2 regions of the Pseudoalteromonas sp. APAL1 genome follow, and region 2 is predicted to be linked to the other one. Evidence: predicted binding sites of a transcription regulator. Region 2 holds the regulator's gene; the other holds the start of a gene.
What was found. The regulator NrdR, encoded in region 2, represses ribonucleotide reductase genes. The targets are predictions, from matches to a motif close to AAACACNANATNTNGTGTTT.
Positions count from the first base shown of each region.

Region 1: a site for NrdR is predicted at 11,191-11,210, ahead of nrdA (class 1a ribonucleoside-diphosphate reductase subunit alpha). Genes of this name have one in related genera too.

Region 1 is NZ_JAKGAW010000006.1:4,151-19,957, forward strand. It holds gene lapB (lipopolysaccharide assembly protein LapB) at 1-989, opposite strand, end outside; gene L1264_RS04480 (lipopolysaccharide assembly protein LapA domain-containing protein) at 992-1,273, opposite strand; gene ihfB (integration host factor subunit beta) at 1,294-1,581, opposite strand; gene rpsA (30S ribosomal protein S1) at 1,647-3,314, opposite strand; gene cmk ((d)CMP kinase) at 3,407-4,120, opposite strand; gene aroA (3-phosphoshikimate 1-carboxyvinyltransferase) at 4,225-5,505, opposite strand; gene serC (3-phosphoserine/phosphohydroxythreonine transaminase) at 5,506-6,594, opposite strand; gene gyrA (DNA topoisomerase (ATP-hydrolyzing) subunit A) at 6,664-9,360, opposite strand; gene ubiG (bifunctional 2-polyprenyl-6-hydroxyphenol methylase/3-demethylubiquinol 3-O-methyltransferase UbiG) at 9,537-10,247, shown strand; gene L1264_RS04520 (HAD family hydrolase) at 10,247-10,921, shown strand; gene nrdA (class 1a ribonucleoside-diphosphate reductase subunit alpha) at 11,314-13,599, shown strand; gene nrdB (class Ia ribonucleoside-diphosphate reductase subunit beta) at 13,670-14,800, shown strand; gene yfaE (class I ribonucleotide reductase maintenance protein YfaE) at 14,800-15,072, shown strand; gene L1264_RS04540 (YaeQ family protein) at 15,069-15,596, opposite strand; gene L1264_RS04545 (TonB-dependent receptor) at 15,751-15,807, shown strand, end outside.
Region 2 is NZ_JAKGAW010000034.1:15,002-30,808, reverse strand. It holds gene L1264_RS15505 (HDOD domain-containing protein) at 1-525, shown strand, start outside; gene rdgC (recombination-associated protein RdgC) at 586-1,494, opposite strand; gene L1264_RS15495 (sensor histidine kinase) at 1,585-3,348, opposite strand; gene L1264_RS15490 (response regulator) at 3,584-3,958, shown strand; gene thrA (bifunctional aspartate kinase/homoserine dehydrogenase I) at 4,185-6,602, shown strand; gene thrB (homoserine kinase) at 6,612-7,538, shown strand; gene thrC (threonine synthase) at 7,557-8,840, shown strand; gene L1264_RS15470 (hypothetical protein) at 8,873-9,241, opposite strand; gene glyA (serine hydroxymethyltransferase) at 9,533-10,789, shown strand; gene nrdR (transcriptional regulator NrdR) at 10,897-11,346, shown strand; gene ribD (bifunctional diaminohydroxyphosphoribosylaminopyrimidine deaminase/5-amino-6-(5-phosphoribosylamino)uracil reductase RibD) at 11,349-12,488, shown strand; gene L1264_RS15450 (riboflavin synthase) at 12,493-13,146, shown strand; gene ribBA (bifunctional 3,4-dihydroxy-2-butanone-4-phosphate synthase/GTP cyclohydrolase II) at 13,189-14,304, shown strand; gene ribH (6,7-dimethyl-8-ribityllumazine synthase) at 14,502-14,966, shown strand; gene nusB (transcription antitermination factor NusB) at 14,982-15,392, shown strand; gene thiL (thiamine-phosphate kinase) at 15,437-15,807, shown strand, end outside.

The DNA of each region.
Region 1 (15,807 bases), on a different contig from region 2:
ATTTGATCGAGTACATCTTTAATATCGTTGTTTTGCTTGGCAAGTAGCTGTAATAAAAAGCTAAAGCCACGAATAGTCGGATGACGCTTTAAACTATCCGTTAAAAATTTAATTGCTTGCTCGATATGGCCTTGCTCAAGTAAAGCTTGGCAATGTTTTATTTTTATTAATACACCACCTTTATCGAGCAACTCGTTGAGTAACTCATGAAATTGGTGGGTTAAGTTTAATTTTTGATAACTAACTGCAAGCTCTTCAATAAATACCGGCGCAAAAAATGTAAACTGGCTAATAAGCTCGCGCCAATAATAAATTGCTTTTACATAATCTTCATTGGTAAAGGCACTGTGGCCAAGCTCATACAATGGGCGAATGGCTTTATGATTTAAGCTAATAGCTTTACGCATAATTTGCGTATCGTTATCTTGTAAGGCTGCTTCGCAGTAAAAATTAGCAATGGCTTTCACATGCTGAGGTTTAGTAAATAAATCACTGTGTGCCTCGAACATGTTAATGCCCTTTTCCCATTCACGTGTTTGTGAATAAAGGTTAATAATTGGCTCTAGTGCCTCTTTATGCCCTGCCTTTACAAGCCACACTAAATGCTCTTCTGCGCCGTCTAGCAAACCTGCCATAATATAATCTTCAGCAAGTTCTAGGCGACTGGTTGCAGCTTGTTGTTCATCAAGGCTTGGGTGTTTTAATAGCAGCTCATGAATTTTAATTGCGCGATCAAGCTCGCCGCGGCGGCGAAACATGGTGGCCAATGTTGAATAATGCTCAACTGAGTCAGCTGCAACTTCGAGTAGATTAATAAGGTGTTCTAAGCCTTGGTCTTCTTCTCTATCTAAGAGAAATTTAAGGCCTTTAGAATATTCAGAGGTAATTTGGCGGTTAAGCTGATGAGCTTGGTTTTTAGCGCTGTTTTTGCCCATTATCCAACCGTAACCGGCTGCAACGGGTAAAAGTAAAAACAGAAGCTCAATCATGATTAGGTGTCTTTATTAGCAACAAGCTTTTTATTGTTTTTTTCAGGCGCTAATTTCTTCTTTAAGCGATAATTCTGCCACTTTAACTGAGAAAACAGTGTAAAGCTTATAAAACAACCAATTGCGACACCTAAAATAAAGCAGATACTTATTACAACAGCTAGGGGTAAGGTATTACTGGCGATTAAATAATTGATTTGCACCAATTGTGGATTCTGTGAACCAAGTACAAACGCAATAAATAAACACAGCGCAATTAATACAATTTTTAATACCCTAAACAAGTAACTACTCCTGTATAAAACTAGGCAATACTCGCATTTACGCGGTCACGTAATTCTTTACCTGGTTTAAAATGTGGTACGTGCTTACCGTCTAACTCAACTGTTTCGCCAGTCTTTGGATTACGACCTGTGCGAGGAGAACGATAATGCAATGAGAAACTTCCAAAGCCACGGATCTCGATGCGATCTGAGCTAGATAATGAGCCGGCCATTTGTTCAAGAATTTCTTTAACGGCATTTTCAACATCTTTCACAGGGATGTGTGCGTGTTGCTCAGCAAGTTGTTCTATCAATTCTGACTTAGTCATAGCGTTTCCTTAAAGAGTGGTAAAGGAAGGGCAAAGCTGCCCTTCCAATTTAAAAAGACTAGATATTAGTCTTTTTGAGCATTTTTGAATGCTGCAGCCATAGCGTTTTCGAACGCTGGCTCTTCTTTCTTAAGCTTCTCTAGTACTTCTTTCTCTTCTGCTTCGAAAAGAGCTTTAACAGATAAGCTTAAAGTGCGGTTCTTACGATCAACACCAACGTATTTCGCTTCGATTTCGTCGCCTACAGAAACTACAGTAGTAGCATCTTCAACGCGCTCTTGAGCGATATCAGCTACACGGATGTAACCTTCAACGCCTTCGATTAGCTCAACAGTTGCGCCTTTCGCATCAACTTCAGTCACTTTACCTTTAACAATAGCACCTTTTTTGTTTGCGTCCAGGTAGTTATTGAATGGGTCAGCTTCGATTTGTTTAACGCCTAGAGAGATACGCTCACGCTCTGGGTCAACTTGTAATACGATAGCAGTGATTTCGTCGCCTTTCTTGAATTCACGTACAGCTTCTTCGCCTGGCGTGTTCCAAGAAATGTCTGAAAGGTGAACAAGACCGTCAATACCGCCTTCAAGACCGATGAAGATACCGAAGTCAGTGATTGATTTGATCTTACCAGTAACTTGATCGCCTTTGTTTTGTAGACGAGCAAATTCTTGCCATGGGTTAGCAATACATTGCTTAAGACCAAGAGAAATACGACGACGCTCTTCGTCGATTTCAAGAACCATAACTTCAACAGTGTCACCTAGTGAAACAACTTTTGAAGGGTGGATGTTCTTGTTAGTCCAATCCATTTCAGAAACGTGTACTAGACCTTCTACGCCTTCTTCGATTTCAACGAAACAACCGTAGTCAGTAAGGTTAGTTACACGACCAGAAAGCTTAGAACCTTCTGGGTAACGACCAGCGATAGCTGCCCATGGATCTTCGCCAAGCTGTTTAAGGCCTAGAGATACACGAGTCTTTTCTTTGTCGAATTTAAGAACTTTAACTGCGATTTCGTCGCCAACATTAACGATTTCTGAAGGGTGCTTAACACGCTTCCACGCCATGTCTGTGATGTGTAGTAGACCGTCAACACCACCAAGGTCAACGAACGCACCGTAGTCAGTAAGGTTCTTAACGATACCTTTAACTTCTTGACCTTCAACAAGGTTAGCAAGAAGCTCTTCACGCTCTTGTGAGTTCTCTGATTCGATAACTGCACGGCGAGAAACAACAACGTTGTTACGTTTTTGGTCAAGCTTGATTACTTTGAACTCAAGCTCTTTACCTTCAAGGTGAGTTGTGTCACGTACTGGACGAACATCAACAAGTGAACCAGGTAGGAAGGCACGGATTGAATCAACTTCAACAGTGAAACCGCCTTTAACTTTACCGTTGATAACACCAGTAACAGTCTCTTGCTCTTCACATGCTTTTTCTAAGCGGATCCACGCTTCGTGACGCTTCGCTTTCTCACGAGAAAGGATAGTTTCACCGAAACCGTCTTCGATTGCGTCTAAAGCAACATCTACTTCGTCGCCAACAGCAACTTCTAGTTCACCAGCAGCATTTTTGAATTGCTCAGCAGGGATTGCACTTTCAGATTTAAGACCAGCATCAACAAGTACGATGTTGTTCTCGATTGAGATAACAGTACCTTTAACGATAGAGCCTTGCTCTGCTTCAAAACCCTTAAGGCTTTCTTCAAATAACTGCGCAAAATTTTCTGACATTATACGTCTCTAAATAATTAAATAACCAATTAGCAACCATGCTGCATGGGGTTGTTAAAATCGCGCTAGCATCCTGCCGGCACCTTATAAATTTACTTTTTAGCTTTTGGAAGCTTTCCTGCAAGTACTGCTTCGTCGAGTAAAGTTACTACTTTATCAAACACTTGCATCGCATCAAAATCACTAGTATCGATTTCAATGGCGTCTTCTGCAGGCACTAATGGCGCAACCTCACGTGTCATATCACGGTGATCTCGCGCTTTTATGTCCTCAAGTAGACCACTTAGTGTAACATCAAGACCGCGTTCATTCAACTCAGCAAAGCGACGACGTGCGCGCTCTTCAGCTGTAGCAGTTAAATATATTTTCAACGGTGCATCAGGAAACACAACAGTGCCCATATCACGACCATCAGCAATTAAGCCATTTTCTGTACGAAATGCACGCTGACGGCGTAATAATGCTTCTCTCACTCGTGGTAACGCTGCTATTTTCGATGCAGCTGCACCCACTTCTTCATTACGAATCGTGGTTGTGACGTCTTCGCCTTCCAACACAATTTTCGATGTGTGAGTGTGGCTATCAACCAAAAACTGCACATCTAAGTTTGCTGCAAGTGGTACTAATGCATCTTCATTATCTAATTCAATCTGATGGTGAAGCGCAGCAAGTGACAGCACACGGTAAATCGCACCGCTGTCTAATACATCCCAACCTAATTTCTCGGCTAACAAGCGACATACAGTTCCCTTACCTGAACCGCTTGGACCATCGATGGTGATTACGGGCATTGATAACGCCTGCATTTATAACCTCCTGCAATGCACACCAAAATAAAACCGGAATATTATACGCCAGTTATTAAAATAGATCCGCACTTAGAGTGTAACTTTTTATATTTTCTTCTGTTTTATTGACTTGAGACAGACTCTAGAACTTTGAAAAATGTAGGAAACGTTTTATACGTACACTTAGGATCGTTAATGGTTATCGGCTTGCCACCCACTGCAACCATCGCAAAACACATTGCTATACGGTGATCGTTGTAGGTATCAATCGCAACATCATTAAATGTGTCAGGTGGAGTAATTTCGATAAAATCTTCACCTTCTACAACCTCTGCACCTACTTTTCTCAGTTCGGTTGCCATTGCATATAAACGGTCAGTTTCTTTAACACGCCAGTTATAGATGTTACGAATCGCCGTTTTACCCTTTGCAAAAAGTGCTACAGTTGCCAGTGTCATGGCCGCATCAGGTATTGCGTTAGCATCAATATCTACAGCATTCAGCTCGCCTTTGCGAACCACCAGCTTTTCATCGTACCAATCGATTTTTGCGCCCACTTGTTCCATAACTTTGGCAAAGCCAATATCACCTTGAACAGACGCCGCACCTACCCCATTAATTTCAATTTCGCCGCCCGCTATTGCAGCTGCAGCAACGAAATAAGAAGCACTTGATGCATCACCTTCAACCATAATACGCTCAAGTGCTTGATACTGCTGACAGCCTTTTACATAAAACGTTTCGTAGTTGTCATGGCTTACAGTAACACCGAAACGCTTCATCACATCTAGGGTAATATCAATGTAAGGTTTAGATACCAGCGTGCCTTTAATGGTAATTTCTGTGTCGCCATTAAATAACGGTGCAGCCATTAATAGCGCTGTTAAAAACTGGCTTGAAATACTGCCATCAATGGCTACTTTACCACCATTGATTTTACCGCCTTTGATAGCCAGTGGTGGATAGTCGTTATTTTTTAAGTAAGTTACATCACCACCCAGTGCTTGCAATACATCAACCAAATGGCCGATTGGGCGTTCTTCCATGCGTGGCTCACCAACAAGCTCATACTCACCTTCAACAGCAGCAAGTACAGCTGTTAGCGGGCGATATGCAGTTCCAGCGTTACCTAAAAATAACGGTTCAGATGGTGTATTAAATTTACCCGCTACACCTTCAACGGTCGCCACTGTTTTGTCTTCATTAAGCGTAACATTAACACCTAATAATTTTAGTGCGCCAAGCATATGACGGATATCGTCGCTATCAAGCAGGTTTTCAACCACTGTTGTACCTTTAGCAAGCGCTGCTAAGAGTAAAATACGATTTGATAAGCTTTTTGAGCCGGGTAAGGTTACGCTACCATTAACTTTTGCAATAGGTTCAAGACGTAGTTGTTCCATTTAACTATTCTCCTTTGCAAACTTAGCCATAAAATCAACCAAGGCTTGCACGCCTTCAAGTGGCATTGCATTGTAAATACTTGCGCGCATACCACCGACAATACGGTGACCTTCAAGGGCTAATAAGCCTGCTTCTTTTGACTCACTAATGAATTTATCATTCAGCGATTCATCATTTAACCAAAACGGAACGTTCATACGCGAACGGCAATGCTTAGCAACTTTATTGCTATAAAAATCTGAGCTATCAATATAATTGTAAAGTAGCTCGGCTTTTGCGATGTTTTGCTCTTCCATCGCTTTAACGCCACCATTTGCTTCTAGCCATTCAAACACTTCAGCGGCTAAGTACCATGCAAATGTCGGTGGTGTGTTGTACATGCTGCCTTGTTTCGCTTCTAATGCGTAATCAAGAATACCTGGCTTTGCAAGACCTTTACGTTCAAGTAAGGTTTTACGGATAATTACAATAGATAAACCAGATGGGCCGATATTCTTTTGCGCACCAGCGTAAATAAGATCAAACTGATTTACATCAAATTCGCGCGATAAAATAGTCGACGACATATCAGCAACAATCGGTGCTGATGGGTGTGATGGTACATCAAAAATTTCGATGCCATCTACGGTTTCATTCGGGCAATAGTGAATGTATGACGCATCAGTAGGTAATTCCCAGCTGCTTGCAGGCTTAATTGAAAACTGACCATTTTGCTGTTCATCATCACGTACGTTGATACTTTGAACTGTGGTGAATTTTGCCGCTTCTTCTGTTGCACCTTTCGACCACACGCCATTTTCACAGTAAATAGCTGGCTTACCATCAAGGTGAAGATTCAGTGGCACAGCACTAAATTGACCACGACCACCGCCATGCATAAATAATACTTCAAACTCATCGCTAATATTCATTAAGCGACGCAGGCTTGCTTCACATTTAGCAGTAAGCGCTAAAAAGTCGCTGCTGCGATGGCTAATTTCCATCACAGATACACCTAAACCTTGCCAATCAATAAATTCTTTTTGTGCTTTTTGCATAACTGCCGGCGGTAGCATTGCCGGTCCTGCACAAAAATTATATTTAGTCATTACTTTGCCTCATTCCAGTAATTATAGTGCGGATAAAAAAAGCGGCCGAAGCCGCTTTTTAAATCAATGTTATTCTGAAGGTGGGTTATCACCCGCTTCTTCAGGATTAGTATCGACTACTTCAACGGCCTCGCCTTCGATGGCTGCAAGCTCATCAACTTCGATTTCTTCGATACGTTGTAAACCAACTACTTGCTCTTCGTCAATAGTTCGTATCAAAATAACGCCTTGAGTATTACGACCAACCGTAGAAACCTCATTTACACGAGTACGTACAAGTGTACCGCGATTAGAGATAATCATGATTTCGTCGTTTTCATCAACCTGTACTGCACCAACCACAGCGCCGTTACGTTCGCTAACTTTGATTGATACAACACCTTGTGTTGCACGGCTCTTCGATGGGTAATCTTCAAGTGCTGTACGCTTACCGTAACCATTTTCTGTCACAGTTAGGATTGCACCATCTGATTTAGGAACGATTAACGATACAACGCGTTGATCGTCTGCCATCTTAATACCGCGAACACCTGTTGCTGTACGGCCCATTGGACGTACGCCTTTAAAGCGGATTTCCGGGTTACCGTTTTCATCAAGTACTGGGTTGCCGTTTTCGTCTAATACTTCAGACTCTTCAGCTTCTTTAAAGCGTACAACTTTACCAGCATCAGTAAATAGCATGATTTCATTCGTGCCATCTGTGATATCAACCCCAATTAGGCTATCGCCTTCATTAAGGTTAACGGCAATGATACCGCTCGCACGCTGGCGGCTATAAGCTGTTAATGGTGTTTTCTTAACTGTACCAAACGCAGTAGCCATGAAGATGTATTTATCTTCTTCGTACTCACGTACCGGTAAGATAGCAGTAATACGCTCATCTGCTTCAAGTGGTAATAGGTTAACAATTGGCTTACCACGCGCTGCACGGCTTGCTAATGGTAACTGATATACTTTCAACCAGTATAAGCGGCCTGCAGTTGAGAAGCACAGAATTGTATCGTGTGTATTAGCAACCAATAGACGCTCGATGAAGTCTTCATCTTTCATCTTCGTTGCTGACTTACCTTTACCACCACGACGCTGTGCTTCGTAGTCAGATAATGGTTGATACTTAACGTAACCTTCGTGAGAAAGCGTTACTACAACGTCTTCTTCATTGATTAAGTCTTCAAGGCTGATATCGTGAGCAGCAGCGCTGATTTCAGTACGACGCTCATCACCATATTGTTCTTTAATTTCTACTAGCTCGTCACGGATAACTTCCATTAGACGATCAGGGCTTGAAAGAATGTGTAAAAGCTCGGCAATTAGATCAAGTAACGTTTGGTACTCGTCTAAGATCTTCTCATGCTCAAGACCCGTTAGTTTGTGTAAACGTAGGTCAAGAATTGCTTGTGCTTGTTGCTCAGATAAATAGTATTGACCATCGCGAATACCTAAGTCTGCAGCTAACCAATCAGGGCGAGCAACGTTATCTTCACCTGCTTTTTCAAGCATAGCTTTAACAGTGCCTAGCTCCCAAGGGCGAGCTGTTAGTGCCACTTTAGCTTCAGCTGGTGTTGGTGACTTACGAATTAGTTCGATAATTGGGTCGATGTTCGCAAGAGCAATTGCTAAGCCTTCAAGCGTGTGAGCACGGTCACGGGCTTTGCGTAAATCGAATACAGTACGACGTGTAACAACTTCACGACGGTGAATGATAAACGCTTCAAGCATTTCTTTAAGGTTAAAGCACTTAGGTTGGTTGTTATCAAGTGCAACCATGTTCATACCAAACACAGTTTGTAACTGAGTTTGTGCATATAGGTTGTTTAAGATTACTTCACCAACATCACCACGTTTGATTTCGATAACGATACGCATACCGTCTTTATCTGATTCGTCACGTAGTGCGCTAATACCTTCAATTTTCTTATCTTTAACTAACTCAGCGATTTTTTCGATAAGACGCGCTTTGTTAACTTGATAAGGGATTTCGTGAACGATGATTGTTTCACGACCGGTTTTTTCGTCAACTTCGATTTCAGCACGAGCACGGATATATACTTTACCACGACCTGTTAGGTACGCTTGCTCAATGCCTTTTTTACCGTTGATAATCGCCGCAGTCGGGAAATCTGGACCCGGGATATATTCAATTAGATCAGCAATTGACATATCTGGGTTTTGAATAAGCGCTAAACAGCCGTTAATAACTTCTGTTAAGTTATGCGGAGGAATGTTCGTTGCCATACCAACCGCAATACCTGATGAACCATTTACTAGTAAGTTAGGTACTTTAGTAGGTAATACGTCAGGAATTTGCTCAGTACCATCATAGTTAGGTACGTAATCAACGGTTTCTTTTTCTAAGTCAGCTAATAATTCATGTGACATTTTCGCCATACGGACTTCCGTATAACGCATTGCTGCCGCAGAGTCACCGTCAACAGAACCAAAGTTACCTTGGCCGTCAACAAGCATATAGCGTAATGAGAAAGGCTGCGCCATACGAACGATGGTGTCATATACCGCGCTGTCGCCATGTGGGTGGTACTTACCGATTACATCACCAACAACACGTGCTGATTTCTTGTAAGGTTTATTCCAATCATTATTGAGTTCGTTCATTGCAAATAAAACACGACGGTGAACTGGCTTTAAGCCGTCACGTACGTCTGGCAATGCACGTCCAACGATTACACTCATTGCGTAATCAAGGTACGAATTTTTTAATTCATCTTCAATATTGACTGGCAGAATTTCATTGGCGAGATCAGTCATTTGATTTCACATTCCTTCAGTATTGACTCATAAAGAGGCACAATGCCGTCTTAAGAGCTTTAGTTATTATTTCCAGACCATGCTATCACAATTTATTTAGATTTACAGGCGCTAAATCTTTGCGATTTAGTAATTTCCCCCTATATAATGGCCTCAGATTGACGAGGAAGTTTTTTATGACCGAACATCAAAATGTAGATAACGCAGAAATTGCAAAGTTTGAAGCCATCGCAGAACGTTGGTGGGACCGCGACGGAGAGTTCAAACCTCTTCATGAAATAAATCCTCTTCGCTTGGATTTTGTCGCCGATAAAGTAGGCGGCTTATTTGATAAGGAAACCTTAGATGTTGGCTGTGGTGGCGGCATCTTAAGTGAAAGCATGGCGCGCATGGGCGCTAAAGTAACCGGCATCGATATGGGCCAAGAGCCACTTACCGTTGCTAAGTTACACAGTTTAGAAACAGGTGTCCCTGTTGACTATATAAAAGTACCAGCAGAACAGTTTGCGGCTGAGCACCCTGCTCGCTTTGACGTTATTACCTGTATGGAAATGCTAGAACATGTTCCAGATCCTGCGTCTATTATTCGTGCTGTAGCAGAACTTGCTAAACCGGGCGCCGATGTCTTCTTTTCAACATTAAATAAAACACCAAAAGCTTATTTATTTGCCATTGTGGGTGCAGAAAAGCTTTTAAAAATGGTGCCTGAAGGTACCCATGACCATAAAAAGTTTATCAAACCTGCACAACTTATTGCCTGGGCTGAAGAAGCGGGATTAAAAGTAAGAGCCAGCACAGGCCTGAACTATAACCCGTTCTCTAAGCAGTACAGTTTAAATGATGATGTAAGTGTTAATTACATCCTGCACTTTGAGAAATTAGCCTAATGAGTGGTGTAAACGCACCCTCTATCGATTTTGATGCTTTTATTTTTGATCTCGATGGTACGCTCCTTGATACCGCCGATGATCTGGGTCATGCATTAAATCGTGTATTAGCCGATGCAGATATTGCCCCAGTCGCTGAACATATTTATCGTCCTGCAGCTTCAAACGGAGCCAATGCATTATTAGAGATTGGTTTTGGTGATAAGTGGCCTGATGTAGAACAACTGGCTTTACGTCAACAGTTACTCGATTATTACGCTGATGATATTGCCGTACACAGTAAATGCTTCAACGGCATCGAGCAGCTTTTAATTGCACTTGAGCAAAACAATATTAAGTGGGGCATTATGACCAATAAGCCCGGCTTTTTAACTGAGCCCTTAGTGCAAGCGATCCCATCTTTAAGCAATGCTCAAGCCGTTGTCAGTGGCGATACATTAGCTGTTTCAAAACCATCACCGGATCCACTGTTACATACAGCTGAGATCTTAGCGGTTGATCCAACTCGTTGTTTGTATATCGGTGATGCTGAGCGAGATATTCAAGCTGCAAAAGCAGCTAATATGTACAGTGCAACGGCGCTTTGGGGTTACATACCGAGTGTTGACGCTGCGCTTGGCTGGCAGGCAGATTTTAATTGGCATTCGCCAATTGATGGCTTTAACCATATATAGTGTTATTTATTATCTAAAACACCATATATTGTGATCTGATTCACTTTTGAACATTCTTTGATGATAAAAAAATCAGTCGAAATTTATTTTTTAAAACGGTAAATTTTCTGGATCTTGAGTTGATTTCTACAAATTTCGTCGTCTGTGAATGTTCAAAGGTTAATGGTCACTAACACAATGCGCTTATCCAATAGTTATCCACAAAATGGGGCAATTCTATCCCTTGCAAAACAGCGCAGACCACACTATCTTGTGATCTGCAATTTAAACAACACCAGATATTGTGGCTAAATGTTATTCAATTAGCTGCATATAGTGTTTAATAATAATAATTACATAAAGAATACCTTTGTCTTTACAACTAAAATTTCCCAAGGAATACAGGCAAAACTATGAACCAACAGCTATCTGTAAGCAAACGTGACGGCCGTAAAGAGTCACTCGATCTAGATAAGATCCATCGCGTAATCGCTTGGGCCGCAGAAGGTCTGAATAATGTGTCTGTCTCACAAGTTGAATTAAAATCACATATTCAATTTTATGATGGCATTCGCACCGACGACATTCATGAAACAATCATCAAAGCGGCAGCGGATCAAATCTCAAAAGATACGCCTGATTATCAATACCTAGCTGCTCGCTTAGCTGTATTCCACTTGCGTAAAAAAGCGTATGGCCAATTTGAGCCACCACGTTTATATGATCACATTACAAAATTAGTTGAAGACAAACGTTACGATCAGCATTTACTTGTCGACTACACAGAGCAAGAAATCGATGAGTTAGACTCATATATTGATCATAATCGTGATTTAAACTTCAGCTACGCTGCTGTAAAGCAACTTGAAGGTAAATATCTAGTTCAAAACCGTGTTACTGGCGAAATTTACGAAAGTGCACAGTTTTTATATATTTTAGTTGCGGCAAGCTTATTCTCTGATTATCCAAAAGAGACACGTCTTGATTATATCAAGCGTTTTTATGATGCAGTGTCTACATTTAAGATTTCATTACCTACACCAATTATGGCCGGTGTTCGTACACCAACACGTCAATTCAGCTCATGTGTATTGATTGAATGTGGTGATAGCCTTGATTCTATTAATGCGACATCGTCTGCGATTGTTAAATATGTTTCGCAACGTGCTGGCATTGGTATTAACGCGGGCCGTATTCGTGCTCTTGGTAGCCCTATTCGCAATGGTGAAGCTTACCACACAGGTTGTATTCCGTTTTATAAACACTTCCAAACAGCGGTTAAAAGCTGTTCACAAGGTGGTGTTCGTGGCGGTGCAGCAACGTTGTTCTACCCACTTTGGCACTTAGAAGTTGAAAATCTTCTTGTCCTTAAGAACAACCGTGGTGTTGAAGACAACCGTGTACGTCATCTTGACTACGGTGTACAGTTCAACAAATTAATGTATAGCCGTTTAATCAAAGACGATTACATCACATTGTTCAGCCCGTCAGATGTACCGGGTCTATATGATGCATTCTTTGAAGACCAAGCGAAGTTTGATGAGCTATATGTTAAGTACGAACAAGACGAGTCAATTCGTAAAAAGCGTATTAAAGCTATTGAGTTATTCTCAATGTTTGCTCAAGAGCGTGCAAGCACTGGTCGCATTTACTTACAAAACGTTGACCACTGTAATACACACAGCCCGTTTATCTCGACTGTGGCGCCAATTCGTCAATCTAACCTATGTTTAGAAATCGCATTACCAACTAAGCCACTTAGCAATGTAATGGATGAAGAAGGTGAAATTGCACTTTGTACGCTATCTGCATTTAACTTAGGTGCGATTGAGTCATTAGATGAATTAGAAGAGCTTGCTGAACTTGCAGTACGTGCCCTTGATAACTTACTTGATTTCCAAGACTACCCTGTTCCTGCGGCTAAAAACGCAACGATGGGCCGTCGTACGCTGGGTATAGGTGTAATTAACTTCGCATACTACCTTGCTAAAAACGGTAAACGTTATTCTGATGGTAGTGCAAATGCCCTAACTCACAAAACGTTTGAAGCAATTCAATATTACCTAATGAAAGCATCAAACGAGTTAGCGAAAGAACGCGGTGCGTGTCCTAAATTTAACGAGACAACGTATTCTCAAGGCATCATGCCGACAGATACTTACAAGCGTGACCTAGATCAGTTCTGTAATGAGCCACTTCATTTAGATTGGGATTCTTTACGTGCGAGCATTAAAGAGCACGGTATGCGTAACTCTACGCTATCTGCATTAATGCCATCAGAGACATCATCACAAATCTCTAACGCAACAAATGGTATTGAGCCACCACGTGGTCATATCAGCGTTAAAGCAAGTAAAGATGGTATCTTAAAGCAAGTAGTTCCAGATTATGAAAACCTGAAAGACAACTATGAGCTACTGTGGGATATTCCATCAAACGATGGTTACCTTCAGCTTGTTGGTATTATGCAAAAATTCGTTGACCAAACGATTTCTGCAAACACTAATTATGATCCATCTAAGTACGAAGGCGGTAAAGTACCTATGAAGGTGCTATTAAAAGACCTACTGACTGCTTATAAACTTGGTGTGAAGACCTTGTACTACCACAACACACGTGACGGTGCATCGGATGCTCAAGATGAGCTAACACCAGAGGTAGAAGATGACGGTTGTGCAGGCGGCGCTTGTAAAATCTAATTAAATTAATAACATAACAAAAGCGGGCTCATTTGCCCGCTTTGTCCTGACTGTTTTTTGAGAAATCACTATGTCATATACAACTTTTAGCCGAAACCATAATAACCAATTACAAGAACCGATGTTTTTCGGCCAAACTGTAAACGTGTCACGTTACGACCAACAAAAGTACCCTATCTTCGAAAAGCTAATTGAAAAACAATTATCGTTCTTTTGGCGTCCTGAAGAAGTTGACGTAAGTAAAGACCGTCTTGACTTCCAAGCGTTACCGGACCACGAAAAACACATCTTTTTAAGCAACTTGAAATATCAAACCTTGCTAGATAGTGTGCAAGGTCGTTCACCTAACGTTGCGTTACTACCCATTGTGTCTATTCCTGAGCTTGAAACTTGGATTGAAACATGGGCGTTTAGTGAAACAATTCACAGCCGTTCATACACGCATATTATTCGTAACGTTACGCAGTCTCCCGAGCTTATCTTTGATGATATCGTCAGTAACGAGAAGATCAGTGAACGTGCTGATGCGGTTACCAAATACTACGATGATTTAATCAATATGATTTCTGTTTACAATTTATATGGTGAAGGTAAACATGTGATCAACGGTGAAGAAGTTAAAGTCAGCTTATTTGACCTTAAAAAGCAACTTTACCTAGCTATGATGTCGGTTAACATTCTAGAAGCTATTCGTTTCTATGTAAGCTTTGCTTGTTCATTCGCGTTCGCAGAGCGTGAACTAATGGAAGGTAATGCGAAAATCATCAAGCTTATTGCCCGTGATGAAGCGCTCCACTTATCTGGCACGCAACACATTCTAAATATCATGCAAGAAGGCAAAGACGATCCTGAAATGGCAATCGTTGCTGCACAATGCCGTGAAGAAGCGATTCAGATGTTTGTTGAAGCAGCTGAGCAAGAAAAAGATTGGGCTGAATACTTGTTTAAAGATGGTTCTATGATTGGCTTAAATAAAGATATCTTATGTCAATATGTTGAATACATCACAAATGCGCGTATGACAGCGGTTGGCTTACCTGCACAGTTCGAAAGTAAGAGTAACCCTATTCCATGGATCAACTCTTGGTTAGTATCAGACAACGTTCAAGTTGCTCCACAAGAAGCTGAAATTAGCTCTTACCTTGTAGGCCAAATTGATTCTCAGGTTGATGCATCAGATTTTGGTGACTTCGATCTGTAATGAGCACTAACACTACTGCAGAGGTTATCCTTGCAGGAACAGACAGCCAGAGTCTCGAATTTGATTCTGGCTGTTCATCTCTCCTTGAATGCCTAGAACAACACAAAATAGACGTCCCCTACCAATGCCGTGAAGGTTATTGTGGCGCATGCCGCGCTAAATTAGTCGAAGGTGATGTGAATTATAACCAAGAACCACTTGCGTTTGTTCGCTCAGGTGAAGTGTTGCTGTGTTGTAGTAAACCCAACGGTAAGGTAAAAATTGAACTTTAATGCCACACAAGATCGTTTGTTTGGTAGAAGTTTTCTTTGTCTGAGACACTTACTGTTTGTTGATCTATCGTTACATCCCACTGTAAGTTTTTAGTCAAATGGCTCGCCAATTGCTCAATAAAGTTTCCATCAAAGGCAATTAAATGGCTGTTATTTATCAGCTCTAATTGATGCTCATATTCTTGTAACCACTCATTGTTTAGCGTAGTTACAACCCATAGTTCGTCAACACGTTTAGCAATTTTACTCAATATTGTAAAATCAGGTTCTCCAACTGCTAGCCACATTTCATAATGCTCATCAAGGGCTTTAATTGACACATCTGGCTCACTACTTTTAAGCCGTGCGTTCATGGTTGCCATTTTATTATGAGAAAATAAGCAGTAGCTTAAAAGCTTTAACACAAAATGTTCATAGCTTTCTTGCCTATCACATGCCGTGGTGAAAACCTCTTGGTGATTTCGCTGTTCGCGCAAATCTGCAATAGTAAAATTGGCTTTAAAAACACGATTCTTATCAGACATAACGAATGTCCATCTAACTGAAACATTCTAAGTATAGTTTACGGTGTAAAATTCGCGACTTAGTTAAAAGTTATAGTATAACGTTATTGCAGATAAAAAATTGCAGTGTTATATTATATCACAACACTCAACAACAAACTTAGAAGTAGTAATAATGAAGCAAATTTCAATTCTTTCTAGTGCTGTTGCCGCTGCGCTGTTCTCTCAATCA
Region 2 (15,807 bases):
AATGAGTTGATCAAAGGCTATATGGATAAGGCGTGGCAAAAAACCCTTAAAGTCGCGTGTCACTCAATTACTTTAATGGATTTCTTCCTACGCAGAAATAAGCAAACCTCGCTTAATCGCGACACAATTACTTTGGCTGCACTAGTTTATAACATTGGTGTCTTGCCAATTTTAACTGAAGCTGAAAAGCATCCTGAAGTATTCGCAAACCCAAGTTTCCTTGCTCATGCTATCCAAAAGTTGGGCGGTAAAGTAGGTGGTGCAATTATGCGCGCTTGGGGCTTTACTGATGAGTTTGTCGAAGTTGCTGAAAGTTGGGCAAATCCAAACTATCGTCCAGAGCATATATGTTATGTCGACTTCATTCGTATTGGCGCGATATTAGAAGGGATCTTACAGGTTTCTGATAAGTCAGCAGCATTACAAACCTACATGGACAAAGGTGTGATTGAATCTCTTGATATGTTCAACGAAGATGAGTATCACGACATGCTTAATGAAGTAAAAGCAATTTTTACTGAATAACTACAACAAAAAAGCGCGACCAAGTCGCGCTTTTAATATTAACCATTATCTGAGTTAATTTTATAAATCTTCTGCGTCACCTAAGCCTTGGGTCAGATCTTCTAGCAACTGCTTAATTTCTTCTGATGCTAAGATAAAGTCTGCATCAAGTTTTACCGCCATATCTTCTTTTGGAATGTCGGCGTTTTCTTCTTTTAATGTTTCTGAATAGCTTAAGCGCTTAATAGAACCATCGTTTTGCAGCATGAACTTAACGCGCTCTTGCCAATCAAGAGCAAGCTTAGTTACGCGCTTACCATTTTCTAGGTGAGATTTAACTTCATCACAAGATAGGTCATGGCCTTTTAATTTTACCTGAGCGCCACTGTCATCGGCTTCTTCAAGCTCTGCATCGTTACCGATAGAAAAGCCCTCAGGGGTACTGAAATTAGTTAACCAGTCAGTTAAAAATACATCTAAATCGTAGTTGGCAAATGCGGGTACCACAGGCAGTGTGCCAAGAGATTTACGTAGTAGGGCTAAAAGCTCTTCTGCTTTATTAAAGCTTGCGCTGTTAACCACAACCCAGCCATTCTTTTGGTCAATAAATGCAAACTGTAGGCTCGACTTTTTGAACGCTTGAGGCAGTAAAGTATGCAGAATATTTTCTTTTAGTTCGTCTTTTTCTTTTTTCTTTACTGGGCGGTTTTCTTCGGCTTCGATTTGCTCAACTTTTTCTGCCACCATTTCATTGATAACAGCGGCTGGCAGAACTTTTTCTTCACGCTTAGCGCATACTAAAATGCTGTCTTGAGAGAAATGAGACAGAGTTTGACCATGCTTACCGAACGCTTTTGTCCAACCGAAAGTTGAAAGCTCTTGGCCTGTACATGAGCGGAATAGATCTTGCTCTAGGGCTTTGTCGAAGTCTTCTTGAGAGTATGAAACGTCTTGTTTAAAACGGTAACAGATAAGGTTACTAAACCACATAATTAGGCTAATCCTTTCAATAAATTTGCCCAATCATAACAATAAAAAACTGATGCCGAAATGAATCATTTCGGCATTAGCTCTAATTGCTTATGAGTTAAACATTGAAAGTGGTTTTGGCATGTTTTTCGGAAAACTAATATGGTAATGCAAGCCTTTGCCTACTTCGCTTGATACTTCAATATCGCCACTGAGCGTCTGCTTAACGAGGTTAAAGGTAATATGCGTGCCCAAGCCACTACCGCCTTGGTCACGTTTAGTGGTAAAGAACGGGTCAAACAGTTTTTCGAGCTGATCTTTCGAAACGCCATTACCGTTGTCTTTAAAGTCGATAACTACTTCGTCGTCTTCATCTTTGATGATTATGTCAATCACGCCACTTTCGATGCCTTCAAAACCATGGATCAGAGAGTTCATAATCAAATTCGTAAAGATCTGACTAATCGCACCGGCTGGTAAATTTAAGGTCAAATCGCTAGGGCAATCTAAATTGATATGATGAGATGTTTTCTTAAGTTTAGGGTGAAGAGAGCGAATGACTTCACCTAAGTACTCTTTAAAGTTGATAGTGCGCACAGCTTCACTAGCTTGGTCTACTGCGATTTGTTTAAAACTCGCAACCAGTTCCGAGGCTCTATCTAAGTTACTCGTCAATAGGCTGGTGCTTTGTTTAGCATCATTAATAAATTCTTCTAACGCTTTTGGCGAGAGTGTTTTGTCTTTATATGCAGCTTCTATTTGATCAAGGCGCTCTTGTAAAAATGAAGTCGCAGTCACGCCAATGCCAATTGGCGTGTTTACATCATGGGTGATACCAGCAACTAGACCACCAAGTGCAGCCATTTTCTCAGAGCCGACTAAACGCTCTTGTGCCATGTTGAGTTCATCAAGGTAACGCTGCAGCTCGTTTTGTTTAGCAATCAGCTCTTGTTCGGTCTGTTTACGTAAATCGATTTCTTCGGTCAGCGTAAGCTTTTGCTTTTCAAGCTCGTATTTTTGTTCTTGTAAGTCCATCATCGCTTGACTCAAATTAGACGTTTTACGAGCTACTTCTTGTTCTAACTGCAAATTGTGTTGATCGAGTTTTTCATTACTGATTAACAACTCTTTTTGTGTGTGCTCGAGCTCTTCACGATAAAGTACAACTTTGTCGATAAGGCGATTGAATGACTCTTCCATTACTTTGAGCTCATTACGCTCGGTGGTTTTCACTTCAATATGACGACCTTCTAAGTCATTGAGCTCTAAATCTTCGATTTGTTCTGTAAATTGTGAAAGAGGCTCTGTGAGTCTTTTTCTAAAGGCAAGTAAGAATAAAAAGATCAAAAAGGTGGTTTTGATCATTGCATTACCAATCAAGAAGTAGATAGAAATCATGATTCGACTAAAAACGACTTCTCGACTTGAGAACAATGTGACATCACCAACTTGAGTCGTTTTACCTGAAAACTCAAAAATCAGTGGAAATGTATAACCGAACAAACCTGAAGGCGTGTCCTCAATAATGGCTTCTTCTTGCACTAACTGTTGGCTGTAAAGTTCATGTATATCTAAAGAACGGCCAAGTTGCGAAAGAACTTCACCACTATCGTCACGAACAATAATGCCTTCAATCATGGGGATTGCTAATAAACCTTCAGCGGTCGTAATAGTCTGTTTATCATTAAGTTCCCAAATAGCTCGGGTTAAACTGCGACTAAAGGTTTTTTGCAGTGTTGTTAGTTCATCGCGAATGTAATCTTTGGTGTTAACGTATTCAGCAATAACCTGTCCACATGTCACTACAAAAGTAAGTAGAAAGTAGACCGATAGTACATTTGTTAATAACTCTTTTGACAGGCTTTTTTGTAGCATGGAATATCCATAGCTCCTTGGTGACATGATTAATACATTCAGCTAGTTCTAAAGTTAGCTAATAAATGCTTAAAAATAAATAAATATATCCTTTTTTACTGGAAGTTTATTAATTGTTACTAATTTCTTAATAAACTTAGCCTTACTGCACTAATAAAAGTGTGTTATAAATTTGTACCGTATTTAATTTTAGACTTTTTTTACGTTGTAATTGTGACAACGAAGATTTTATTTCATGGATAATCTTAATTTTACCGTGCTGGTCTGTGATGACTCTACAATAGCCAGAAAACAGGTTGTGCGCTGTTTAGATGATTGTCTCAGTGCTGATATTCAACAAGCCTCAAATGGTCGAGAAGCGCTTGCCTTGTTAAGAGAGCAAAGTTTTGACTTGCTGTGCCTAGATTTAACAATGCCAGAAATCGATGGGATCGAAGTGCTCGAATCAATCAAGGCAGAAAAAATAGAATGCTTTGTTATCGTTATTTCGGCTGATATTCAAGCAGAAATGAAGCAAAGAGTAGTAAAGTTGGGTGCAATTGACTTCATTGATAAACCGATAGATATTGTGCGCTTAAAAGCTACTTTGCATAAATTTGGTATTCGTTAACTTTTAAAATTATTTAAATGCATAATTTATCTTTTTTTAAGGGTTGACATCTTGGCTGTTTTTAAGGCAGTCTACAGACTATGAAAACATTTAATCACGCAACGACCATTATTATTACAACCATCATCCTTACGGGATAGTGGCATAGGTCGGTGCAACAAAATTATAGGCCTGTGTTCACTAGAACACAGGCCTTTTTCGTTTATGGAATGAGGAAACATAAATAATGCGAGTATTAAAATTTGGTGGGTCGTCCTTGGCCGACTACGCATGTTTGCAACAGGTAGCTCAGTTAGTCAAAGAAGAACTGAAAGATGAAATGTTATTAGTGCTATCTGCACCGGGTGGCATGACAGACTCTTTGGTTGCATTGGCAAGTACAGCTGAACAAGGTCAAGACTTTAGTGAGCAGTGGCAGAATTTAATCAATCGCTGTGAGCAGCTAAAATCGGCGGTAGAAGCAGACTATGGTCAAGTAGCAAACTGGCCAGACTTAAGTGAGTTAAAAAATAAGCTTGATGGAGTGGCGCTATTAAAATGTTGTCCAGATCAAGTACGCGCTTATGTAATTAGCTTTGGTGAGCGTATTAGTGTTGCTCTAATGGAATGTATGCTCAAACAAAGCAATGCACGTTATTTAGAAGCAACAGAATGTATTGCTTCAGTGGGTGGCTACATTGATGCAGAGGCTGACCTTAATGTAAGCAAATTACGTTTTCAAGAAGCGTTAAAAGCTGCCCCAAGCACTATTTATATTATGCCGGGCTTTACTGCTGCGAATGAGCAAGGTGAATTGACTACTCTTGGTCGTAATGGCTCTGATTATTCTGCTGCAATAGCTGCGGCGTGTTTAGACGCTGATGTATGCCAAATCTGGACTGACGTTGATGGTGTTTACAACGCAGATCCGCGTTATATTAAAAAAGCTTCTAAAGTTGATTCGCTATCTTATAAAGAAGCGATGGAGCTTTCTTATTTTGGTGCGAAAGTATTGCACCCGAAAACGATTTTACCTTGTGCCAAAGCGGGTGTGCCGTGCGAGATTAAAAATACTCATAACCCACGTGCCGAAGGTTCTGTGATCAGTAACGACAGTGTATCTAACGAGCCAGTTAAAGCGTTATCACGTTTACAAAACCTCGCTATGTTGACGGTGTCAGGGCCTGGTATGAAGGGTAAAGTGGGGATGGCATCAAAAGTATTTAATGCCTTGGCTCATGACAATGTCTCAATCGTATTAATTACTCAATCTTCGTGTGAATTTAGTATCAGCTTTTGTGTGCATGAGAGTGATTTATCGTTAGCTCTTGAAGCACTGCAAACAGCCTTTGAATTAGAATCGCAAGCTGGTTTAATCGAGCCAGTACAAGTACAACGTAACCTTGCAATTGTCACTTTAGTGGGTGATAACATGCGTGCTCACAAAGGTTTAGCGGCCAAGTTCTTTGCTTCATTAGCTCAAGCACAAGTGAATATTGTAGCTATTGCACAAGATTCAACTGAAAGTGCTATTTCAGCAGTGATTGACGGTGAGCTATGCAACGACGCAGTAAAAGTGTGTCACGAGAACTTCTTTACTCACATCCCATCAATCGACGTGTTTTTACTTGGTTGTGGTTTAGTTGGGCAAGAGCTTATCCAGCAATTAGAGCGTCAACAAGCGTGGCTCGAAAAGCGTAATATCAAGCTTAATTTATACGGTGTTGCGAATTCAAAACAGTTATACCTAGACAGTGAAGGTATCGCTTTTGATGGTTGGCAGGATAAACTCGCAGCCTCTGAACAAGGCTTCGACCTTAATTTAGTTGAGCAATTTGTAAAACAAAACCACCTTATTAATCCTGTAATTGTTGATTGTAGCTCAGCCGATAAACTTGCTGCGCAATATGTTGATTTCTTAAATGCAGGTTTCCATGTGGTTGCGGCAAACAAAAAAGCCAATACTAGCTCGTATGCGTACTACCAAGATTTAGTTGCAGCGACACAAAAGAATAACCGTAAGTTTTTATACGAAACAAACGTAGGTGCAGGCTTACCGGTACTTGATAATCTCAAATCATTATTTGGTGCAGGTGACGAACTAATTAAGTTCAGCGGTATTCTATCGGGCTCATTATCGTATATGTTTGGTGCGCTTCAGGATGGTTTATCACTTAGCGAAGCAACATTAAAAGCGAAAGAAAGTGGTTTTACTGAGCCAGACCCGCGTGATGACTTATCGGGCACAGATGTAGCCCGCAAGCTGTTGATTATCGCTCGTGAATCAGGTCTTGAGTTAGAACTGAGCGATATCGAAGTAGAGTCTGTATTACCAAAAGGGTTTGCAGAAGGCGACTCTGTTGATGAGTTTATGGCGAAGCTACCTAGTCTAGATGCTGAATTTAACGACCGCATTCAAAGTGCAGCCAGTGAAGGTAAAGTTCTACGTTATGTAGGCACAATTGAAAATGGTCATTGTAAAGTCGGTATTGAGGCTGTCGATAGCAGTCACGCACTTTATGATATTCGCGATGGTGAAAATGCATTAGCAATTTTAAGTCAATACTATCAACCACGTCCGTTCGTGATTCGTGGCTATGGTGCTGGTGCTGAAGTAACAGCAGCAGGTGTATTTGCTGACATCCTCAAAACATTAACACGATAGGAGCAGGTTATGATCCGTGTATATGCACCTGCTTCTATCGGCAATTTTGCAGTTGGGTTTGACGCATTAGGCGCTGCTTTAGCGCCCATCGATGGCACTTTATTAGGTGATGTAGTTGAAGTAAGTCCTGCTGAGCAAGACACTTTTGTATGCTCTGGCGACTATGCCCATAAACTGCCTGCCAATGCAGAAGAAAACCTAGCATATCAATGTTTAATTCACTTTAAAGAACACGTTGCGCCTGCTATGCCAGCGGTAAAACTTGAACTTAAAAAGAATCTACCTATTGGCTCTGGGTTAGGTTCAAGTGCTTGCTCTGTGGTGGCAGCCTTTGCAGCCCTTGATAAATTTGCACAAACCAATTTATCACAAGAGCAACTCATCGAATTGATGGCTGATTTTGAAGCTATGGTTAGTGGCGGCCGTCATTACGATAACATCACACCATGCTACTTAGGTGGCTTGCAATTAACTGGCGAACTCATTCCCAATAAATCAATTTCGTTACCTGTTGATAATCAATGGTATTACGTGGCGGCTTTTCCTGGCTTTTCGCTAAATACCGCAAAAGCACGCTCAGTACTGCCAAAACAATTATCAATGCATGACAGTGTTGAATTTGCACAACGTCTTTCGGCTTTTAGCAGTTTACTGCTAACGGGACGCTTTGATGCTGCGCTATCAATCATGACTGATGAAATAGCCGAGCCGCATCGAGCACCCCTTATTCAAGGTTTTGCCGAAGCGAAACAAGCATTACCAGAGCTTGGTGCCGAAATCGTCAGTATTTCGGGTGCAGGCCCAACATTATTCACCGTGTGTAAAAGTTTAGATGCTGCAGAAAAATGCGCAGCTTGGCTGAACGATAATTACATTAATGAGCAGGGTTTCAGCCACATCTGTCAACTCGATCAGCTTGGCACACGAGAGCTTTAAAGAATTTAAGGAAACAACATGCAATTACATAATTTAAAAGATGAATCACAACAGGTGTCGTTTGTTGAAGCGGTAAAAACGGGGTTAGGGCGTAATCAAGGTGTCTTTTTTCCTGATAGCTTAACGCCTATCAAAGATGTTGATGCGCTACTTGATTTGGACTTTGTTAGCCGTAGCAGCAAAATTTTATCACACCTGATTGGTGATGAGCTGCCTGCCGATACTGTTGCACAGATGGTGCAAAATGCGTTTAACTTTGATGTGAAATTGGTTGAAGTTGAAAAAGACATGTATTGCTTAGAGCTTTTTCATGGTCCAACGCTTGCCTTTAAGGACTTTGGTGGTCGTTTTATGGCTGAGTGTTTGGCGCAGTTTAACCAAGGCGAAAAAGTAACGATTTTAACGGCAACATCGGGTGATACAGGAGCCGCCGTTGCTCATGCGTTTTATAACAAGCCAAATATTGATGTAGTTATTCTGTATCCGAAAGGTAAAATTTCATTAGCGCAGCAAAAACTGTTCACCACACTTGGCAATAACATTCACTGCTATGCAGTTGATGGTAGTTTTGATGACTGTCAAAGCATGGTCAAAAATGCGTTTTTAGACGATGAAGTAAAACAAAAACTTGGCCTTAACTCAGCTAACTCGATCAATATCAGTCGCTTGGTCGCTCAAGTGTGTTATTACTTTGAAGCAATAGCCCAGTTGCCAAAAGAAAAGCGTAGCAAGGCACATATCTCAGTACCAAGTGGTAACTTTGGTAATGTGTGCGCTGCGATGATTGGTGCTGTACTTGGTATGCCTGTCGCAAAATTGAGTGCAACAACCAACCAAAATGACACTGTGCCACGTTTTTTACAAAGCAAAGAGTGGGCACCTAACGAAACGCTTGAGTCATTATCAAACGCAATGGATGTGAGTAAACCGAATAACTGGCCACGTGTTCAATTTATGTTGGATAATAATTGGTTTAGCTATGATGACTTTTACTCAAGTTGTGTTGGCGAAGAAGAAACCAAAGAAGTGATGAAAAAAATTCATCAAACGGGTTATATCGCAGAACCTCATACAGCGATTGCTTATCAAGGCTTAAAAGAAAATTTAGCAGATGGCAGTGCCGGTATATTTTTAGCAACGGCACATCCTGCTAAATTTAAAGAAAGTGTTGAAGATATTTTAGGTATTGAGTTAGCAATGCCTAAGCCTCTAGCAGATGCCCTTGCAAAGCCTTGTTTAGCAGAAGACATCAAGCATGATTATCAACTATTGAGAACAGAGCTTTTAAATAAACTAGCTTAAAGTAATTAAAAGAGCGGCATTGCCGCTCTTTTTTAATGTGATAATGAATGGCTGTGGCGGTTCAATAATCGCATTGCAATTATCACTAACGCACTAAAACATAGCAAAGCGCAGCTTAATAAGATGATCTCGTTTTGCGTCCATTGTGTTAAAGTCAGAGCACTAATGAATAAAATAAAGGGTTTAAATTCATAGTAATAGCGCGCTCTTCTTTGTTTAATTCGCTGACTTTTTTGATCTCGTCTTCGCGCTTCTGAGCGCATTCGCCATATGTTTGCACCCAGCAAAAATAACACAATACCAATGAGTGTGTAGAGCAGCTCATGAGGTATGACGATACAGGCAATACCTAAAAACAAATAGCAGTAGGGAACAAGTTCATAAATGGGCTTGGCTAACATTGACTCAAAACATCCTTGATCTGGGTTTGTATTACAAGCTTAGTTTCATTGTGCCCATATGCAAACGCATGATGAACTTTTTACGCTAAATCATATTTTAAAAATATATGTAATGTTTTAAATTTATAAATTTTTATTATGTATCAATAAAAAAATATCATTATTAAAACACTGTGAAATAAATTCAATCCCTGTTTAAATATGTTCATCTTTACAAGATAGGCAAAAGTGCGTTTTAAGCGTACAATATAGCCTTCAAAAAATACCATACACGTTGCCTTAGGAGACCCCATGTTAGAACGTAGCATGAATATTTCGGATTTCGATCCAGAGTTATTTGCAGCCATCACTAAAGAGACGGCTCGTCAAGAAGAGCACATCGAACTGATCGCGTCTGAAAACTACTGTAGCCCACGCGTACTTGAAGCGCAGGGTTCTCAGCTTACCAACAAATATGCTGAAGGTTACCCAGGCAAACGTTACTATGGCGGTTGTGAACATGTTGATGTTGTTGAGCAGCTAGCAATTGACCGTGCTAATGAATTATTCGGTACTGATTACGCTAACGTTCAACCGCATGCGGGTTCACAAGCAAACGCAGCTGTTTTCCAAGCACTTCTTCAGCCACATGACACAGTACTAGGTATGAGCTTAGCTCATGGTGGTCACTTGACTCACGGTTCACACGTTAACTTTTCTGGTAAAACGTACAATGCAATTCAATACGGCCTAAATGACGAAACAGGCGAAATTGATTACGCTCAAGTTGAAGCGCTAGCATTAGAGCACAAACCAAAAATGATCATCGCTGGTTTCTCAGCATACTCAGGTATCGTTGATTGGGCTAAATTCCGTGAAATCGCTGACAAAGTTGGTGCATACTTATTCGTAGATATGGCTCACGTTGCTGGTCTTATCGCAGCGGGTGTATACCCAAGCCCAATCCCTCACGCACACGTTGTTACTACGACAACTCACAAAACATTAGCGGGCCCTCGTGGCGGTCTAATCGTTTCTGCATGTGGTGATGAAGAAATCTACAAAAAGCTAAACAGCGCAGTATTCCCTGGCGGTCAAGGTGGTCCTTTATGCCACATCATCGCTGCTAAAGCAGTTGCTTTCAAAGAAGCATTACAACCAGAATTTAAAGCGTACCAAGCTCAAGTGGTAAAGAACGCTCAAGCTATGGTTGAAGTTCTTCAAGAGCGTGGCTACAAAGTTGTTTCTGGTAAAACAGACAACCACTTATTCCTTCTTGACCTAATCGATAAAGATATCACAGGTAAAGATGCTGACGCTGCACTAGGTAACGCTAACATCACTGTAAACAAGAACTCAGTTCCTAACGACCCACGTTCACCGTTCGTAACGTCTGGTCTTCGTATTGGTTCTCCAGCTATTACTCGCCGTGGTTTCAAAGAAGCTGAGTCAAAAGAGCTTGCTGGCTGGATCTGTGACGTACTAGACAACATCAATGATGAGTCTGTACAAGCTGAAGTAAAAGAGAAAGTTAAAGCTATCTGTAAAAAATTACCAGTTTACGCTTAATTATTGGTTAAACCGTAATTAAGATAACAATAGCGTTGTTTTTTGCTATTATAAAGGCCGCTTAATAAGCGGCCTTTTTTGTTTTTAATAAACGGAAGCTGAACTCTATGCATTGTCCTTTTTGCACCGCAAAAGATACTAAAGTAATTGATTCTCGACTTGTTGGCGGCGGCCACCAGGTTAGGCGTCGACGTGAATGTAACGAATGTCACGAACGTTTTACCACCTTTGAAGGCGCAGAACTTGTGATGCCAAGAGTCATAAAGCAAGACGGTAGTCGTGAACCATTTAATGAAGACAAATTACTCAATGGCTTGCATCGTGCGCTAGAAAAACGCCCTGTCAGCACCGAGCAGGTCGATGAAGTGGTCAACATTATTAAATCTCAGCTTCGTGCCACGGGTGAACGTGAAATTTCTAGCCATTTAATTGGTGAGTGCATTATGGAGTCACTAAAAAAACTAGATAAAGTGGCTTATGTTCGCTTTGCATCAGTTTACCGTTCTTTTGAAGATATTCGCGAGTTTGGTGAAGAAATCGCTCGTTTAGGTGATTAACTATGTCATTCACAGAACTTGATACGGCTTATATGGCACGCGCCATAGAGCTTGCTAAACAAGGTCGTTTTACTACAACACCAAACCCTAATGTTGGCTGTGTACTGGTTAAAGATGGCGAAATAGTCGGTGAAGGATTTCATCAACTAGCAGGGCAGGGCCATGCTGAAGTTAATGCTCTGGCAGTGGCTGGCGACAATGCAAAAGGTGCCACCGCATATGTGACTTTAGAACCTTGTAGTCATTATGGACGCACACCGCCTTGTGCCGAAGGTTTAAAAGCTGCGGGTGTTAGCAAAGTTATAGCTGCCATGGTCGACCCAAACCCAGCTGTGAGTGGTCGCGGTCTACAGATTTTAGCAGATGCAGGTATCGCTGTAGCATCAGGTTTACTTGAACAACAAGCTCGCGATTTAAACAAAGGCTTTTTAAAGCGCATGGAAACTGGGTTGCCATATGTGATTTGTAAAATGGCTTGCAGTTTAGACGGTAAAACTGCGCTAAATAATGGCCAAAGTAAATGGATCACAGGGCCTAAAGCGCGCCAAAATGTGCAAGCATTTCGTGCCCAAAGTTGCGTGGTACTCACTGGTGCAGATACGGTTATGACTGATAATGCCAAACTCAATGTACGCATTGATGAGCTGCCAATTGATATGCCAACGTCACTGCCTTTGCGTCAACCTACTCGTGTGATTATTGATTCACAAAATAGGTTAACGCCTGAACTTGCATTATTTAGCATTGAAAGTCCGGTGATTATTTTCACTACATCGCTTGATAAACAGCATCAATGGCCTCACTTTGTTAAACACGAAGTTGTACCAGCAGTTAATAATAAAGTTGATCTATCAGCGGTTTTAAAGCGTCTTGCTGAGCTGCAATTTAACCATATTTGGCTCGAAGCAGGTGCGACCCTTGCCGGTGCATTTGCTGAGCAAGATTTAATTGATGAATACATTGTTTATATTGCCCCTAAGTTAATAGGTGATATGGGCAAAAGCTTACTAAACTTTGCAGAAGTTACCATGATGAGTGATATCACTGAACTGACCTTTACTGATACAGTGATGATTGGCGACGATATTCGCTTAACAGCGACAAAAGCAAAGCAAGCCACACACATTGAAAATAAAGAGTAGCACTATGTTTACTGGAATTATTGAAGCAACAGGTAAAATTGTTGAACTAACACAAAAGCAAGGTGACCTAGCTATTCGTATTCAAAGCACTAATTTGGATATGAAAGACGTTAAGCTCGGTGACAGTATTGCCACCAATGGTGTGTGTTTGACGGTTGTCGCTAAACATAGCGATGGTTTTAGTGCTGACTTATCAAACGAAACAATCAGCTTAACGGGCTTTGCTCACTATAAAAAAGGTCAAACAGTTAACCTTGAAAAAGCCATGCAACCACTTTCTCGCTTAGGTGGGCATTTAGTATCTGGTCATGTTGATGGTATTGCGACTGTAGAAAGTATCAGTCCTAATGCTCGTGCAACAGAGTACTGGCTAAGTACTGACAATGATTTAATGAAGTACATTCCTTACAAAGGTTCGGTATGTATTGATGGTATTAGTTTAACGGTCAACGAGGTCGAGCAAAACCGCTTTAAGTTGACTATTGTTCCGCATACCGCAGAGCAAACAACGATTGCAGAATTTCAAGTGGGTACTCAGGTGAACCTAGAAGTTGACCAGATTGCTCGCTATTTAGAGCGCCTAATAAAAGGGGCCGAACAACCTTCCCGTTCAGACATATCAATGAGCTTGTTAGCACAAGCTGGTTTTATTAAATAAGCAAAGATACGTCACTATTAATCATACTCTCATGGGCACATTATGAATCTACACAGCGCGCAAGAAATTATCGATGACATTAAAGCCGGTAAAATGGTTATTTTAATGGACGATGAAGACAGAGAAAATGAAGGCGATTTAATCATCGCAGCAGAGCATATCAGTGCTGATGCTATCAATTTTATGGCAACACACGGTCGTGGTTTAATTTGTTTAACGATGACGCAAGAGCGTTGCCAGCAGTTAGATTTGCCGTTAATGGTTAAAAATAACGGTGCTGCTTTTTCAACTAACTTCACTATGTCGATTGAAGCAGCGAAAGGCGTAACGACAGGTATTTCAGCAGCTGACCGAGCACGTACAGTTCAAGCAGCTATTGCCAAAGGTGCCGTGCCGAGCGATATCGTACAACCTGGGCATATTTTCCCAATTATGGCGCAACCAGGTGGCGTGTTAACACGCGCAGGTCATACCGAAGCCGGTTGTGATTTAGCTCGTTTAGCGGGTCTTGAGCCTTCGTCAGTGATCGTTGAAATCTTAAATGCCGATGGCACCATGGCACGTCGTCCAGATCTTGAAATTTTTGCAAAAGAGCATGGCTTAAAGATTGGCACTATTGCAGATTTAATTGAATACAGAAACCTAAACGAAACCACCATTGAGCGTGTTGCTAAATGTAAACTGCCAACAGATCACGGTGAGTTTGATTTAGTTACCTACAAAGACACCATTGATGGTCAACTTCACTATGTTTTACAAAAAGGTGAAGTATCGAAAGAAGAACCAACGCTTGTTCGTGTTCACTTACAAAGTACTTTCAATGATATTTTATTATCTGATCGTAGTGCTGATCGCAGTTGGGGCTTATCGGATGCGATGGCTTACATTGCAGAACACAATGGCGTGCTGGTGATTTTGGGTAAGCAAGAATCAACTGAAGACCTTGAAGCAATGGTAAAAGCATTTGCTGCCGAAGATGCGGGTGAAAATGTAAATCATCGTAAATTCCAAGGGACATCGCGTACTGTCGGTGTGGGCTCGCAGATTTTGGCTGATTTAGGTATTGAAAAAATGCGCTTAATGAGCCGTCCGAAAAAATACCATGCACTATCAGGTTTCCACTTAGAAGTGGTTGACTACGTTGAGCCGCAATCTTAATTAACGCGTAATTTAATTAAGAGGTTTACTCGTAATTTTATTTAAATTCAATGCGGTTAGCGTTACGAGTGGCCACTAGAGTTAGATTTATTAGCCAGAGTTCAGGTTAACTAGGCTACTTTTATATTTTTGTGGTATTATGCGCCGTAATTTTTGCGCAATCGCAACCGCTTAAACTTATTTTTTAGGGTTATTAAATGAAAATTATTGAAGGTAACAAATACGCACCGGGCAAAAAGTTTGCCATTGTCATTTCTCGCTTTAATGACTTTATTGGTAGCAGCCTATTAGCAGGTGCTGTTGATGAGCTTAAGCGCACAGGTGGCGTATCTGACGACGACATTACTGTTGTTTACGTACCAGGTGCCGTTGAATTACCTTTAGCAGCGAAACGCGTTGCAGCAAAGAAAGAACACGATGCAATCATCGCTCTAGGCGTTGTGATCAGAGGTGGTACACCACACTTTGATTTAGTCGCTGGCGAATCAAACAAAGGTCTTGCACAAGTATCACTTGAGTATGATATCCCGGTTGCATTTGGCGTATTAACCACTGAAAGCATTGAGCAAGCAATTGAGCGCGCAGGTACCAAAATGGGTAACAAAGGTGGCGAAGCTGCTTTAGGTGCGCTTGAAATGGTTAATGTGTTAGACAAAATTTAAGTTTAAGGAATCTCTGTGAAACCAGCAGCAAGACGTAAAGCACGTATCTTAGCACTTCAAGCCGTATACTCTTGGCAGTTAAGCGGTAACCCAATTGCTGATATTGAACAGCAAATGTTAATTGAAAATGATGTGACTAAAATCGACGTCGAATATTTCAAAGACCTAGCACGCGGTGTTGTTGTTAACTGTAAGCAATTAGATGAAATCGTTGCGCCACATTTAGCACGCCCAGCAGATGAGTTAGACATGGTCGAAAAAGCAATTTTACGTCTGTCTGGCTATGAGCTGAAATTCCGTGAAGACGTTCCATACAAAGTAGCAATCAATGAAGGTATTGAGCTTGCTAAAATGTTTGGTGCTGAAGACAGCCATAAGTTTGTCAACGGTGTACTTGATAAAGCAGTTAAAGAGCTGCGTAAGTAAGTAGCCCCGTAAAGGAGAGCCGGCTTGGGCCGGCTTTTTTGTGAATGAAGGAATTTGAATTAATTAACCGTTACTTTAAAGGTCGCGGTATCATCCGTCGTGATGTAAACCTTGGTATAGGTGATGATTGTGCGTTGGTCACTGTGCCAGAAAATTGTCAATTGGCTGTGACAACCGACACATTAGTTGCAGGTGTACACTTTTTTGATGACATTTCTCCTCGCGCCCTTGGGCATAGGGCGTTAGCTGTTAACTTAAGTGATTTGGCTGCAATGGGTGCTGAACCTACCTGGATTTCAGTAGGATTGACCCTGCCTGAAGTGAATATGGAATGGATTGAGCAGTTCACAGAAGGTATGCATGAAATTGCGGAATACTTTAATGTGCAAATCATCGGTGGAGACACTACACAAGG